One region of the Jeotgalicoccus sp. ATCC 8456 genome, then DNA from elsewhere that is predicted to be linked to it. Evidence: predicted binding sites of a transcription regulator. Region 1 holds the regulator's gene; each other region holds the start of a gene.

Region 1 (3,205 bases):
AGCACCGAACATTTACCAAGCATTAAAGATGGCGAGTCTGAAAATTAAAGACGGTGAAACCAATGTCGATAAAATCCAATCATTGATTAAGATCCATATCGAACAAAATACAAGTGGGTCAATTGATGATTTAGCAATCTACAGGGCTGATAATCTTGGTGAACTTAATGAAATTGACAGTGATGTTATCATATTCATAGCGGTACAATTTTCTAAAGCACGTCTCATCGATAATTTATACGTCAGTATTTAGAGGGGAATAGTTTGAATGAATTGGATACGACGCGCACTTGGATTAGTAATTTTATATTTGGTAGTGGTTTTTATCGTACCAGTCATTCAATCTTATGATTTTAGAAATGGGTTGAACGAAGATTACTTCAGTCATTGGTTTGAAGGCCACTTCATACCCAGTTATGATACGACGAAGATTGAAAAGGTTTATGGTAGTCAAGAAACCAACATTGATTATTCCTTAGGTTCTTCAGTGACGACAGAAGGGGAAACTGTTTTAAACTCCGAGTACGAAGGTGTTTTTGTGATTAAAAATGAGCCTGGTGCTTTTCACATGTTACTCGTAAGAGACGGAGAACTGACTGGTGGATATACTAATTCACCAAACGTATCACTCGGCAAGATGAGTATAGACAAGATGACTCGAGAAAAGGCCAGAGAAACTTACGGTGAACCGGTGGAGTATGTTAGAAAGCAGTGGAAACGACTGAAAGTAGAAAATGAAGAATATGATGTCTTTGATGTCGGAAATTACTATGTCTACTTCTTTTATGATATTCATGAAGGCTATCAAGCCAATGGTATGCTTGTCTTACATAAGGACGAGATTATTGATATCAGTGAACTGTATAACCATCCATCAATAGAAGATAATGAACTCATGCACTATTATCTCTTAAATGCTACACGTTATGAATACGGCTATGGCATGTTAGATAGAAATGCCGAAGTGGATAATGTTGCTTACTATCACAGTGTAGACATGGCGGAACGTAAGTTCTTTGATCATGATAATCCTGATGGAAATGGTCTAAAGGAAAGGTTGGAAAGAGAAAATGTGAGGTATACCTATGCTGGTGAAAATATCGCAACAGGACATACTTCTCCAATATTCGCTCACCACAGTCTTTTAAACTCACCATCTCACAGAGTGAATATTTTAAATGATAAGTTCACATCAGTGGGCATAGGGATTGAGTATGATCAGGAACAAGTGCCTTTTTATACTGAAAACTTTTTACAATAATAAATAATGTATAGAGAAACACTCAGAATCTTTTCTTTAAGATTCTGAGTGTTTTTTGTTAAATAAATTCTCTAAATAAACCAACCACTTTGCCTAAGACACTCACATTATCAAGGAATATTGGTTCCATTGTAGAATTTTCAGGTTGTAAACGATAGTACCCTTTTTCCTTATAGAAACGTTTAACTGTTGCTTCATCTTCATCAGTCATGGCAACAATAATTTCACCGTTATGTGCAATGTTTTGCTTGCGAACAATGACTCTGTCACCATCATGTATGCCAGCTTCAATCATACTATCACCAACAACATTTAATAAGAAGATTTCACTATTATGGTTGGCAGTAAAATGTTCTGGGAGGGGGAAGTATTCTTCAACATTTTCCACGGCTGTTATCGGTAAACCAGCTGTGACCTTACCAAGGACAGGCACGTGAATAACCGGAGATTCATTTACATCTGATTCTTGCACGATTTCAATCGCACGTGGTTTGGTAGGATCACGTTTAATGTAGCCCTTACTTTCTAGTTTAGCGAGATGGCCATGCACGGTTGAGCTGGATTGTAGACCTACTGCATTACCAATCTCTCTAACGCTTGGTGGATATCCCTTATCGTTAACGTTTCTTTTTATAAACTGAAATATATCTTTTTGTCTCTCTGTTAAATCTTTCATCATTTTACCTCCAACCTTATGTTAATTAAATTTTACCATATTGTAAGTACGCTTACAAACATTTGTTCGTATAATTGTTGACTAAGAACAAGTGTTCTGTTATATTATTAATACAAACATTTGTTCGAAGGAGAGAATGTAAATGACAATTAAAGAATTGAAATCATTGATGGGATTGTTTACCGTGACGTTGAGTCTAGTGCTTTTATATAGTTTTACTAATACGGAACAAGTAGAGGGAGAGAACGTTTATTCTTCTGAAACTACAGCGAGTACAGAAGTTGTAAATGAAATGGATAGCGAACAAAAAACGAACACAATGTTATCTGGAGAAAGTGAAAGTATCATAGAGGAAGAACTCGTGAGTGGTGTGGTTCACACAGGTCTATTGGCAAATCGAATGATGGCACATTTCCAGAATTATGAAGTTTCTAGTTTAAATTAGATATATTGTGAGTTTATTCTCAAAATAAGTGCAGGACCGTTTGGTTTCTGCACTCTTTTTGTGGTAAATTATATGAGAAAGGATGACGCTTATGTTAGATGATGAAAAGATTAAACAGCTCAATGCACTTGCAAGAAAGAAAAAAGAAAATAACATTTCTGAATCTGAAATGCGAGAGCTGACTAAATTGAGAAAAGAATATTTATCAAACTTTAGAAATTCTTTTAGAAATCACATTGAAAGTACTAAGGTCATTGATCCGGAGGGTAATGATGTTACGCCTCAGAAGGTCAAAGATATAAAAGCACAAAAAAACAATGATAGTAATAAAGGAGACAAATGATATGTCATTTGATAAGACGGATTTACTCGCAATTAATACCATTAGATCTTTAAGCATTGATGCAATTGAGAAGGCAAATTCAGGTCACCCCGGTTTACCTATGGGTGCGGCACCAATGGCTTATGTGTTATGGCAGAAGCACTTAAACTTCAACCCTAAAAATGTAAATTGGTTCAACAGAGACCGCTTTGTTTTAAGTGCTGGTCATGGTTCAATGTTGATTTACAGCTTATTACACTTATCGGGTATTCTAGAAATGGATGACTTAAAAGAATTCAGACAGTATGAATCTAAAACACCAGGACACCCTGAATTTAAACATACAGAGGGTGTCGAGGTAACGACTGGCCCACTTGGTCAAGGTTTTGCAATGAGTGTCGGTATGGCGATGGCAGAAACTCATTTAGCTGCAACATTTAATTCTGAGGATAATAATGGACTTGTTGATCACTATACATATGTACTTGCATCTGATGGTGA
Region 2 (3,205 bases), 120 kb from region 1:
TATCATCGATGATGAGATCGACTCCAGTCAGCGTTTCAAGTGTTCTAATGTTACGACCTTCGCGGCCAATGATGCGACCTTTCATCTCATCATTTGGTAGGTTGACTACCGACACTGTGGACTCGCTTGTATATTCTGCTGCGTAACGCTGTGCCGTTAGGGCAAGCAGTTCACGCGCTTCTTTTTCTACATCGCGGGTCATTGCTTCTTTCTTTTCTTTTACCATTACAGCCATATCATGTGACAGTTCTTGTTCTACTTGAGAGAACAACTCTTCTCGCGCTTCATCACGAGTCAGTCCGGAGATGCGGGATAATTCTGTTTCTTGTTGACTAATTTTTTCATTAATCTCGTCATCCTTGGCATCTACCATCTGCTGTTTTTCTTCAATTTTAGCTTCTTTTTGTTCCAACGAGTCATCTTTCTTATCTAGCGTTTCGCTTTTACGATCTAAGGATGATTCTCGTTGAATTAATCTGTTTTCATATGCTTTCATCTCTGCGCGTTGACGATTCATATCATCATCGAAAGCTTCCTTCAGATTTTGGTTTTCTTCCTTCGCTTCGAGCAGCTTTTCTTTCTTGAGATTGTCAGCTTCTTTCTCTGCTTCTGAAATTATATGATCAGCTGATGTTCTCGCTTGTTGCTGCTTTTTCGTCAACATGTTATTGACAATAAAATATCCGATAACAACACCTAGAATAATACCAATTAGGATGAAGAGAATGTTCATTAAGTCCACAATAAACACCTCCCTATCTCGGTTCTAAAGTGTGTTAAATATAATATGAGTTGAATTAAAATATTATATATTACAATTTTAAATATAATGTTACATAAAAGCAAGCACGAGAATTTACATTTCCCGTGCTTGCCGACTTTTAATAAATTGCTATATAAGCTTATTTTAATTCATCTTCATCAAAGAGTGTACTTTCTTTCTCATCCTCTTCTTCAGTGACTTCAATATCTTCCCCAAAGCCGAGTGCCGAGCGCAGTTTTCTTTGGATTTCTTCGTATAGTTCAGTGTTTTCTTTTAGTGTATTCTTCGCATTCTCTTTACCTTGGCCAAGTCTTTCACCATTGTAAGAATACCAAGCACCACTTTTTTCAATGATGTCTTCTTCTACACCAAGGTCAATCACTTCACCGACGCGAGAAATACCTTCACCATACATGATGTCGACTTCTGCCACTTTAAACGGTGGTGCAACCTTATTTTTTACAACTTTAATCTTAGTACGGTTACCAACGATATCTTGACCGACTTTAAGACTTTCCGCACGGCGGACTTCAAGACGTACTGAGCTATAGAATTTTAGGGCACGTCCGCCGGTTGTTGTTTCTGGGTTACCGAACATCACACCAATTTTCTCACGAACTTGGTTGATGAATAAGGCAGTTGTGTTTGACTTAGAAATGGCACCTGAAAGTTTACGTAGTGCCTGAGACATCAGACGGGCTTGAAGACCCATGTGAGAGTCACCCATCTCACCTTCTATTTCCGCTCTAGGTGTTAGAGCTGCTACAGAGTCGATAACGACCATATCTACAGCACCACTACGTACGAAAGCTTCTGTAATTTCTAGTGCTTGCTCACCTGTGTCTGGTTGTGAAATATATAAATTATCAATGTCTACACCAAGATTCTTAGCATATTCTGGATCGAGCGCATGCTCTGCGTCAATGAAGGCACAGATGCCTCCATTTTTCTGAACTTCTGCAATCGCGTGTAGGGATACTGTCGTCTTACCTGAAGATTCCGGTCCATAGATTTCTATAATTCTGCCTTTAGGATAACCGCCTACACCGAGTGCTCTGTCTACTGTGACTGATCCTGATGAAGTGGTTTGTACCTTACGTCCAACGTCATCTCCTAGCTTCATTACCGAACCTTTACCAAATGATTTTTCCATATTTTTAATTACTGTATCTATCGCTTTATGTCTTTCGTCCATAATGTACCTCCAGTCGTGATTTCATATTTATTATATCACTCATAAAATAAAAAAGCGAATATATGTTCGCTTTTAAATACAAAATTTTAATTTTTGCTGACCATTTTCTAATTACCGCCAGGATTCATTACTAAACTTCACTTTTCTGTTGGTTTTTATCGACAATTTTTTATTTATGGTCTGCCTTAAAAACAGCACGGCCTTTAACAAAGTATTCGACTCCAGATAAGATTGTAAAGAAGACTGCAATGTACATTAATACCATACCTGGTGAAAATGGTAGGAAGCTTGTCATAATATCACCGAAAAGTAAAAATACTAGTGCAAACATTTGAAAGACCGTCTTCACTTTACCAAGCTGGCCTGCTGCTGACACGTAGCCCTGCTCAATTTGTAAGAGTCTTAAACCTGTGACTGCAAATTCACGTGCGATGATGACGACTGCAATCCAGGATGAAATAACATGCCATTCAACTAGGACAATTAAACCGGTCGTGACGAGGAGTTTGTCGGCAAGCGGATCTAAAAATTTGCCCATGTTGGTAATGAGATTCCATTTACGGGCTAAGTAGCCATCTAAAAAGTCAGTCAATGCGGCAACGACAAAGGTAACAGCAGCAATGAGCTGTTCAATACGGATAACTTCCCCACCGAGGAAGGTCGTATTGCCAAAACCGAAATCGACTAAGGCAAAGATTAAGAAGACTGGAATAAGGATGACTCGAAACACAGTCAACCAATTAGGTATATTCATTTTGTCACTCCCTCGTTATGTTAAATTGATAATATATTGTTACCGTATCACCACGTAAGGAATTGTCGAGTGGCTGACCATCAATTGAGACATCAAAATTCGTAGAGTTTCCGAGTGCCAAATTTAATACAGACGCTTCTGGATCAATATCAAAAGTGCCACCTTCAGATTCCTCATATAGATAAGAATTTTCAAGGTCATCAGTTAGGCTAACCCAAGAAGGCTCATCTCCTGAAATTTCCACTGAAAAAGTGTCACTCGTCGTAATATTGTATATCAAAGTATTACCTTCACGATTGACAAAACTCACATCGGTTGTCGGCGCTTCTTCAGCTTCTTCCTCGCTTGTTTCCTCTGTTTCTTCTTCAGCTGTTTCTCCTTCTGGTTCTTCAGATTCAGCTTCTTCTTCTGGTGCTTCGGTCGATTCTTCTTCATTTGATGAAGCAATGTCATCAATAACTTCAGAGTCTGTTTCATAGACCCGTTTAGTTTC
Region 3 (3,205 bases), 330 kb from region 1:
TAGAATTAAAAAGCTTATAGGTGTGTACTCTGAGCCTGATTCTCAGGTTTTTACTTATCCAAATGGAAGAGTAGTGCATTTTATAACAACTTGTTTTCTTGCTGAAATTACTGGGGGTGAACTACGATGTAATTCTTCTGAGTCACAAGAAATTCAATTTTTTGAACAACAAAGTTTACCAAGAGACTTATTGAAAATGCATCCTCAATGGTTAAATGACGCCCTTGCCAATGATGACTTAGCTTTTATTCGTTAAAAAGTAAATCCTTGTTAAGTTAACGGGGGGAATAGTAAAAAGAGGGGTTCAGATAAAAAATTCCACACTATTTTCCGATTACCCTATTTTAAAAACATTTCTATGCAGATACAATATATGGCTTGAACAACCATAAAAACCGCCGGAGCTCATCGCCTGGCGGTTATACATAATTTAATTTATTGAATATCTATCATTTAACTTATCAGTATGAGCTTTGAACACTTCTTCTAAAGAAATATCGTATTTATTTGCGATTACAGATACATTCGCGAGGACATCACCAAGCTCTCCAATTAATTCGTTTCTATTTTCTGCGTAGGACTCTTTCTCTTCATCCGGTCGATCTCGACCGATTTCTAAAGAGCGGATGGCTCTAGCAACTTCTCCGGTTTCTTCAGCAAGAAAGCCAATTCTTATAAAAATATCTAGATCTGACCATCCACGACTTTTATAATATTCTTCCACCCATTGTTGAAATTCAGTAGCGTTCATCTGTATTCCTCCCAATAATTATTCGATTGTTATTATAACAAAAGAGAGATTATAGATAATATTTAACCTGAGTCATTTAGGAAGAGGGGTTATTTTTGTTTCTGTATCTAAACAACAGAATACATGTTCCGTCTTACAAATTTTTTACATATACATTAAATTATATGTAAGGAGCTGTAGTGAGATGGATAAATTTATTTTTATTGACGATTCAGGTCAATTATCTAATAACGAAAGACATGAATATTTTATATATGGATGCTTGTATGTAGATGGTCCTGATGCGATTCAAGAAGCAAAAAACAAGGTAAACGCATTCTGTAGAAAAAGAAAAATTAAAGGCGAAATTAAAGGTTTCCATTTAAGTGGTAAAGATAGAAAAAAGTTACTCCAAATCCTCGGTGAAATTGATGGGATAAAACAGTATTTTGTTATGACAAAAAATAGTGAATTAAAATTCGTGAACTTCAAAGATCCAGCATCTGTTAAAAGGCATAAACAATATTTAATCAGAAGAATGATTGAAAAGTCTTTAGAAAAGAAACATTCACAAAAGAAGATGTGGTGCATTTAAGGATAGATAATGAAGTGTTTAATAGTGAAGCAGGATTGGTAGATTTTGAACATTATTTAAACAAGTATTGGTCAAAACTGGGTGAATTTTATAGTCAGCAATTTTATTGGGATTTTATGCCATACATATTATCGCAGTTCAAAGTAAAATATCTAGATTCAAAAGATGACAGGATGATTCAGTTAGCAGATTTGATAGCTAATACAAAATACAAAAGATTTAAGGATAATCCTAAGTGCGGGTCAGAATACTTAAAAACAAAATATTGCTTAAAACTTCCAGATAAGGCAGTATATAATAGTCCTAAAACCAGAAGAAGAAAGATAGAAAATTGATAAAAATACAAAAGAGTGATATTATTTAATTAACGGCATGATGTCCGTTTTAACAGTAAGTAGGTCGAAAAGATTCTAAGCGTATGTTAAGTACGTGACCCTTATTGGTAAGCCTCTTCGGAGGCTTATTTTTTATCTTTACACATAGAACATACGTTCGATATAATTACTCAAGAGGTGATTATATGGACTATCGTGAGTTCCCACAATCTGAGCTGAACAGTAACATTCCACAAGGTAGAACTATGGTAAAGTGGGCACCATTTGCGACCATGCCTGAGCAGTATGAGAATGTAGACAAGATGATTGAGTCACAACTCCACATGCCAGAACCTTCATTAACCGAGGACTTAATGCAGGAGTTAGAGTTGAAGCTACGTAACTTATTAGACTGTAATGTTGTATTGCGTTACTGGAGTGGTGGTTATGAGCACCAGATCGAGTGCAAGGTAGAGCATATAGACGACTGGAGTAGAGTGGTTACAGTGAGTAAAGGGGCTAACTTAATATATGTAGAGTTTAAGCATATATACGAGGTTAGAAGGTATGATTGGATATAAAAAGACCTGCCTACTCAGACAGGTCTTTACTAATTCATCTGTTACAATTAAAACTTTAATATTCTTTTGAGGTTTGATTCATCAGCTTTTCAAAATCAGTATCACTAATATTTGATTGTGTAAGTGTGATTAAATGCCCGTCAGGATCTTTAACAGTCATTTCTTTTGCATTCCATGGTTTCTCCTCTAATTGAGACACAATAAATTTCTGTGAAATACTTTGTGCTTTATCTTCAATGTCGTTGATTAATATATTTAAATATATTGAATTACCAACTTCAAAATCAGCACTAGAAATTAGCATTAAGTCCTGATATTTCTCAAGTCTTAAATGATTCATAAGCACTTCGTTTTTGTCGTTTCTAAATTTAAAGACACTTTTAAAACCGAGTGTTTTCTCATACCATTTCTCCGACTTCTCCATATCTTTTACCAGTACTTTGTTAAACATTGGCATTTGATAAAATTCCATTTTTATCACCTCCTCATAAATTGATTATAGAGGCTGACGTAACGTAAAGGTCAACGCAGAAATTGAAATTCACCTAATTTATCGAATTCTTTAAAATTCGTTTATATGAGCAAATGTGGTATAATGAAGATGTAAACGATCAAGCTATTTATCTACTCGGTTTATAGCTAAGTTGCAAGTTACTTTAAAACTTGATACTAATGTAAGACATAAGGGCTTACCAGTTGGCAGGTAACAAAAAAACCTGACGTTTAAATTGGAGAGTCCCTACCATAAGTGGGAATTGTAAAATATACAAAAATAGTGTACATGAACAAAAGCCACCTGGGAAGAGGTGGCTTGATCATTATATATTCATTTATGTTAGAATGTTCTATAAATTAAAAGAATGAAATGATAAATATTAATGAAGAAAGTAGAGGCTTTTAATGATTCAATCAATTAATCACGTTACATATTCTGTATCAGATATTAATCAATCTATTATCTTTTATAAAGACATTTTAAAGGCAA
Region 4 (3,205 bases), 620 kb from region 1:
TACGTTTTCGACATGTTTATTTGATATAGATCTGTGTGAAGCATGAAACTGTCATCTTGATATTTATACATTCGTTTCTCTCCTATGAGTAACAATTATAGATAATCTAATTTTATCACATAAAATAACCTGGTAAAGTACAGTTATATCGCTCTTTATATGAAGATATAGAAGACACCCTTAAGAAATGTTAAAATATTAAGTGAAGAAAATATTACACACACATGAAAAAGGAGATTGACTGTAAATGGCAATTAAAATATTCGGTCACCAAAACCCAGATACTGATACGATAACTTCTGCACTTGTTGTCCAAGATATTGAGAAACAACTCGGTTCAGATGTAAAGGCATATCGCCTTGGAGATATTAACAGTGAAACACAGTACGCCCTAGATGAATTCGGAGTAGAAGTACCGGATTTACTAACAGAAGTGGCAAATGGAGACGAAGTTATTTTAGTCGATCACAATGAGAAACAACAATCTGCAAAAGGTATCGAAAATGCGGTCGTTACAAAAGTTTTCGATCACCACAGAATTGCGAACTTTGAAACTGAAGGCCCACTCTACTACCGTGCTGAACCTGTCGGTTGTACTGCAACAATCCTAAACAAAATTTACAAAGAGAAAAACTTGGAATTATCTAAGGAAATGGCAGGACTTATGTTATCTGCAATTATTTCAGATACTTTACTTTTCAAATCACCAACAACAACTGAAGAAGACATCGATGCAGCATCAGAATTAAAAGCTGTAGCAGGTGTTGATCTTGAAACATACGGTCTTGAAATACTTAAAGCCGGTGCATCTACTAAAGACAAATCAGCAGTTCAGTTAATCACTGAAGATGCAAAAACGTTTGATATTGGTGAGAAAAGCGTACGTATCGCTCAAGTCAACGTTGTAGATGTGGACGAAGTATTCAACCGTCGTGAGGAAATTGAAGCAGCAATCAATTCAGAAATCGACAAAGAAAATTACGATCTATTTACGTTGATCGTTACGGATATTCTTAACTCAAACTCTAAGGTACTCGCACTAGGAAATGAGTTTTCATCAGTAGAACGTGCCTTTGATGTTGCGCTTGACCAGAATACAGCAATTCTAGAAGGTGTTGTATCTCGTAAAAAACAAGTCGTTCCAAACATTACAAAAGCCTTATCAGAATAATTTTTGTTTGTTATGAAAAAGAGAGAGAGCATCCAACTTAATTCAGTTGGGTGCTCTCTTTTGTTGTTTGAGTATTGGTTGTTGATGGTTGTGCGACTTGTGGTGGTCACAGTGACCCGATTTTCTCCTAGCGGTCCGTTGTCAACTTCACAGCGACCCGTTATTTTCCTAGCAGACCGCTGTCAACTTCACAGTGACCCAGCCGACCCGCCCACAATAATCCATTTACTCCAGTATTCTCATCAACACGCTTGTTTTACCTTCTTCTAAGCGTTCTTTTGAACACTCATCTCTAACATCGTACTCTAACTCATCTATTGCTCTACCAAATGAGACTTCGTCTATCCAATTCGTTAAGTCCGCTTGATCGTAGCAGGACGGATGGACAATTTCTTTGGTTGTGTTATCAATGATGACCCGCGTCGTACTTGCTGTTTTATCAACTAAAGGAAGTAGCAATACTGACAAGACAATGACAGTAATGATTCCCCAAACTAATTTTTTACGCATTCTTCGTCCTCACTCAGCTTATTATTACTATTAATTTACCATATATCCACCACTTGAAAAATCGAACGTATGTTCGTATAATGAGAACAAGCAGTTAAGAAAGAAGGTTGAAGTTATGGATTATCGTCAACTTCCCGTGGATCAACTCAACTCAAATATTCCCAATGGACGCGGCATGATCAAGTGGGCGCCTTTTGCTACTATGCCTGAGCAGTTTGAAAATGTGCAGCAACTCATGGATGATCAGACTAAAATTGAACGCCCTGAACTGTCCGATGATCGTTTAAGTGAAATGGAATTTACTTTCCAAAAAGCGCTCAATGAACAACGTGCAGTTCGTATTTTCTACTACTATGATGGTTCTCGCTTCTCCGTAGATTTAGAAGTTATAAAAATAGACCAATGGAGCTTGATGCTCATTGGTCAAAAGTGTGGACAGGAAGATTTAATCTTCGTCCCTTTTATAGATATTTTAGATATTATCTTAATCGATAAATATTAGTTCTCTTGTTTTTCTAAGAACAAGACAGGTTCTTTCTGGTGTTCTGTTGCCTTAACTAAATGATAAGCAAGCACTGTCGTTGTAATTGCACCGATTCCACCCGGAACTGGTGTAATGAATGAAGCTTTATCTTTAACTGCTTCATAGTTCACGTCGCCGACCATCTTACCTTCATCATTAAAGTTAATACCCACATCGACAACAACCGCACCTTCTTTGACGTGTGGTTCATCAATCAAGTTAATTGCTCCCGCTGCAGAAACGATGACGTCCGCATTCTTACATTTCTCAACAAGATCGTCAGTGTATAAGTTACATGTGGTAACTGTCGCTTCTCTGTTCATCATTAACAGTGATAACGGCTTACCAACTACTGCACTCGCACCAACTACTGTGACATTTTTACCCTTTAAGTCGATGTCATAGTAATCAAGCATATTCATTACAGCGGCAGGTGTACATGGTTCCAAACGATCAGGATCGTTCGTGAGTACCTTACCTAGATTTGATGCTTTCATTCCATCGATATCTTTAAATGAATTCATAACCTCTGCTACACGTTTCATTGGAATGTGTTTTGGTAAAGGTTGTAAGAGTAAGATACCGTGTATTGAATAATCTTCATTAATTTCTCTAAACTTTGTTAAAAATACTTTCGTCGATACATCTTCTGGAAAATGGAACTGAGATGTCTGGATTCCCAATTTTTCAAAACGTTTAACCGCGGCATTTTCATAAGAGATCGAATCGGATAAATCTCCAATTCTCACAAACGCCACTTTAGGCTGAATACCATGTGATTCTGAAACCTCTAGTGCTTCACGAATCTCATCGGACAAGTGTGCGGCAACCTTTTTGCCGTCCATAACTACTGTCATATATTGCACTCCCCTATTAATATTTTACTAGTCAATGACCCAGACTCATTATAACATAATCAAAGGGTTAAATTAAAAAAAGCTATCATCAATTGATGATAGCTATAAGTAATTATTTAGTTTCACGGTGTAACGTGTACTTGT

The links. Region 1 encodes LexA, which represses DNA repair genes until DNA is damaged. Its sites were predicted from a motif close to CGAACATATGTTCG; they were not measured.
Region 2: the regulator LexA is predicted to act here: its motif matches at 2,014-2,027, upstream of recA (recombinase RecA).
Region 3: the regulator LexA is predicted to act here: its motif matches at 1,807-1,820, upstream of JEM45_RS01305 (YolD-like family protein).
Region 4: the regulator LexA is predicted to act here: its motif matches at 1,744-1,757, upstream of JEM45_RS10575 (YolD-like family protein).

The regions. Positions count from the first base shown of each region.
Region 1 is NZ_CP066224.1:557,997-561,201, reverse strand. Features, by position in the region: gene panC (pantoate--beta-alanine ligase) at 1-253, shown strand, start outside; gene JEM45_RS03015 (CAP domain-containing protein) at 269-1,261, shown strand; gene lexA (transcriptional repressor LexA) at 1,320-1,937, opposite strand; gene JEM45_RS03005 (hypothetical protein) at 2,080-2,382, shown strand; gene JEM45_RS03000 (DUF896 domain-containing protein) at 2,474-2,725, shown strand; gene tkt (transketolase) at 2,727-3,205, shown strand, end outside.
Region 2 is NZ_CP066224.1:681,841-685,045, forward strand. Features, by position in the region: gene rny (ribonuclease Y) at 1-733, opposite strand, end outside; gene recA (recombinase RecA) at 903-1,958, opposite strand; gene pgsA (CDP-diacylglycerol--glycerol-3-phosphate 3-phosphatidyltransferase) at 2,128-2,712, opposite strand; gene JEM45_RS03495 (helix-turn-helix domain-containing protein) at 2,717-3,205, opposite strand, start outside.
Region 3 is NZ_CP066224.1:232,373-235,577, forward strand. Features, by position in the region: gene JEM45_RS01285 (NUDIX domain-containing protein) at 1-256, shown strand, start outside; gene JEM45_RS01290 (MazG nucleotide pyrophosphohydrolase domain-containing protein) at 431-751, opposite strand; gene JEM45_RS01295 (DUF3800 domain-containing protein) at 936-1,325, shown strand; gene JEM45_RS01300 (DUF3800 domain-containing protein) at 1,340-1,660, shown strand; gene JEM45_RS01305 (YolD-like family protein) at 1,846-2,220, shown strand; gene JEM45_RS01310 (VOC family protein) at 2,276-2,692, opposite strand; gene fosB (FosB/FosD family fosfomycin resistance bacillithiol transferase) at 3,121-3,205, shown strand, end outside.
Region 4 is NZ_CP066224.1:2,028,392-2,031,596, reverse strand. Features, by position in the region: gene JEM45_RS10590 (nicotinate phosphoribosyltransferase) at 1-71, opposite strand, end outside; gene JEM45_RS10585 (manganese-dependent inorganic pyrophosphatase) at 248-1,171, shown strand; gene JEM45_RS10580 (hypothetical protein) at 1,397-1,681, opposite strand; gene JEM45_RS10575 (YolD-like family protein) at 1,797-2,183, shown strand; gene JEM45_RS10570 (bifunctional 5,10-methylenetetrahydrofolate dehydrogenase/5,10-methenyltetrahydrofolate cyclohydrolase) at 2,180-3,061, opposite strand; gene rpmG (50S ribosomal protein L33) at 3,174-3,205, opposite strand, start outside.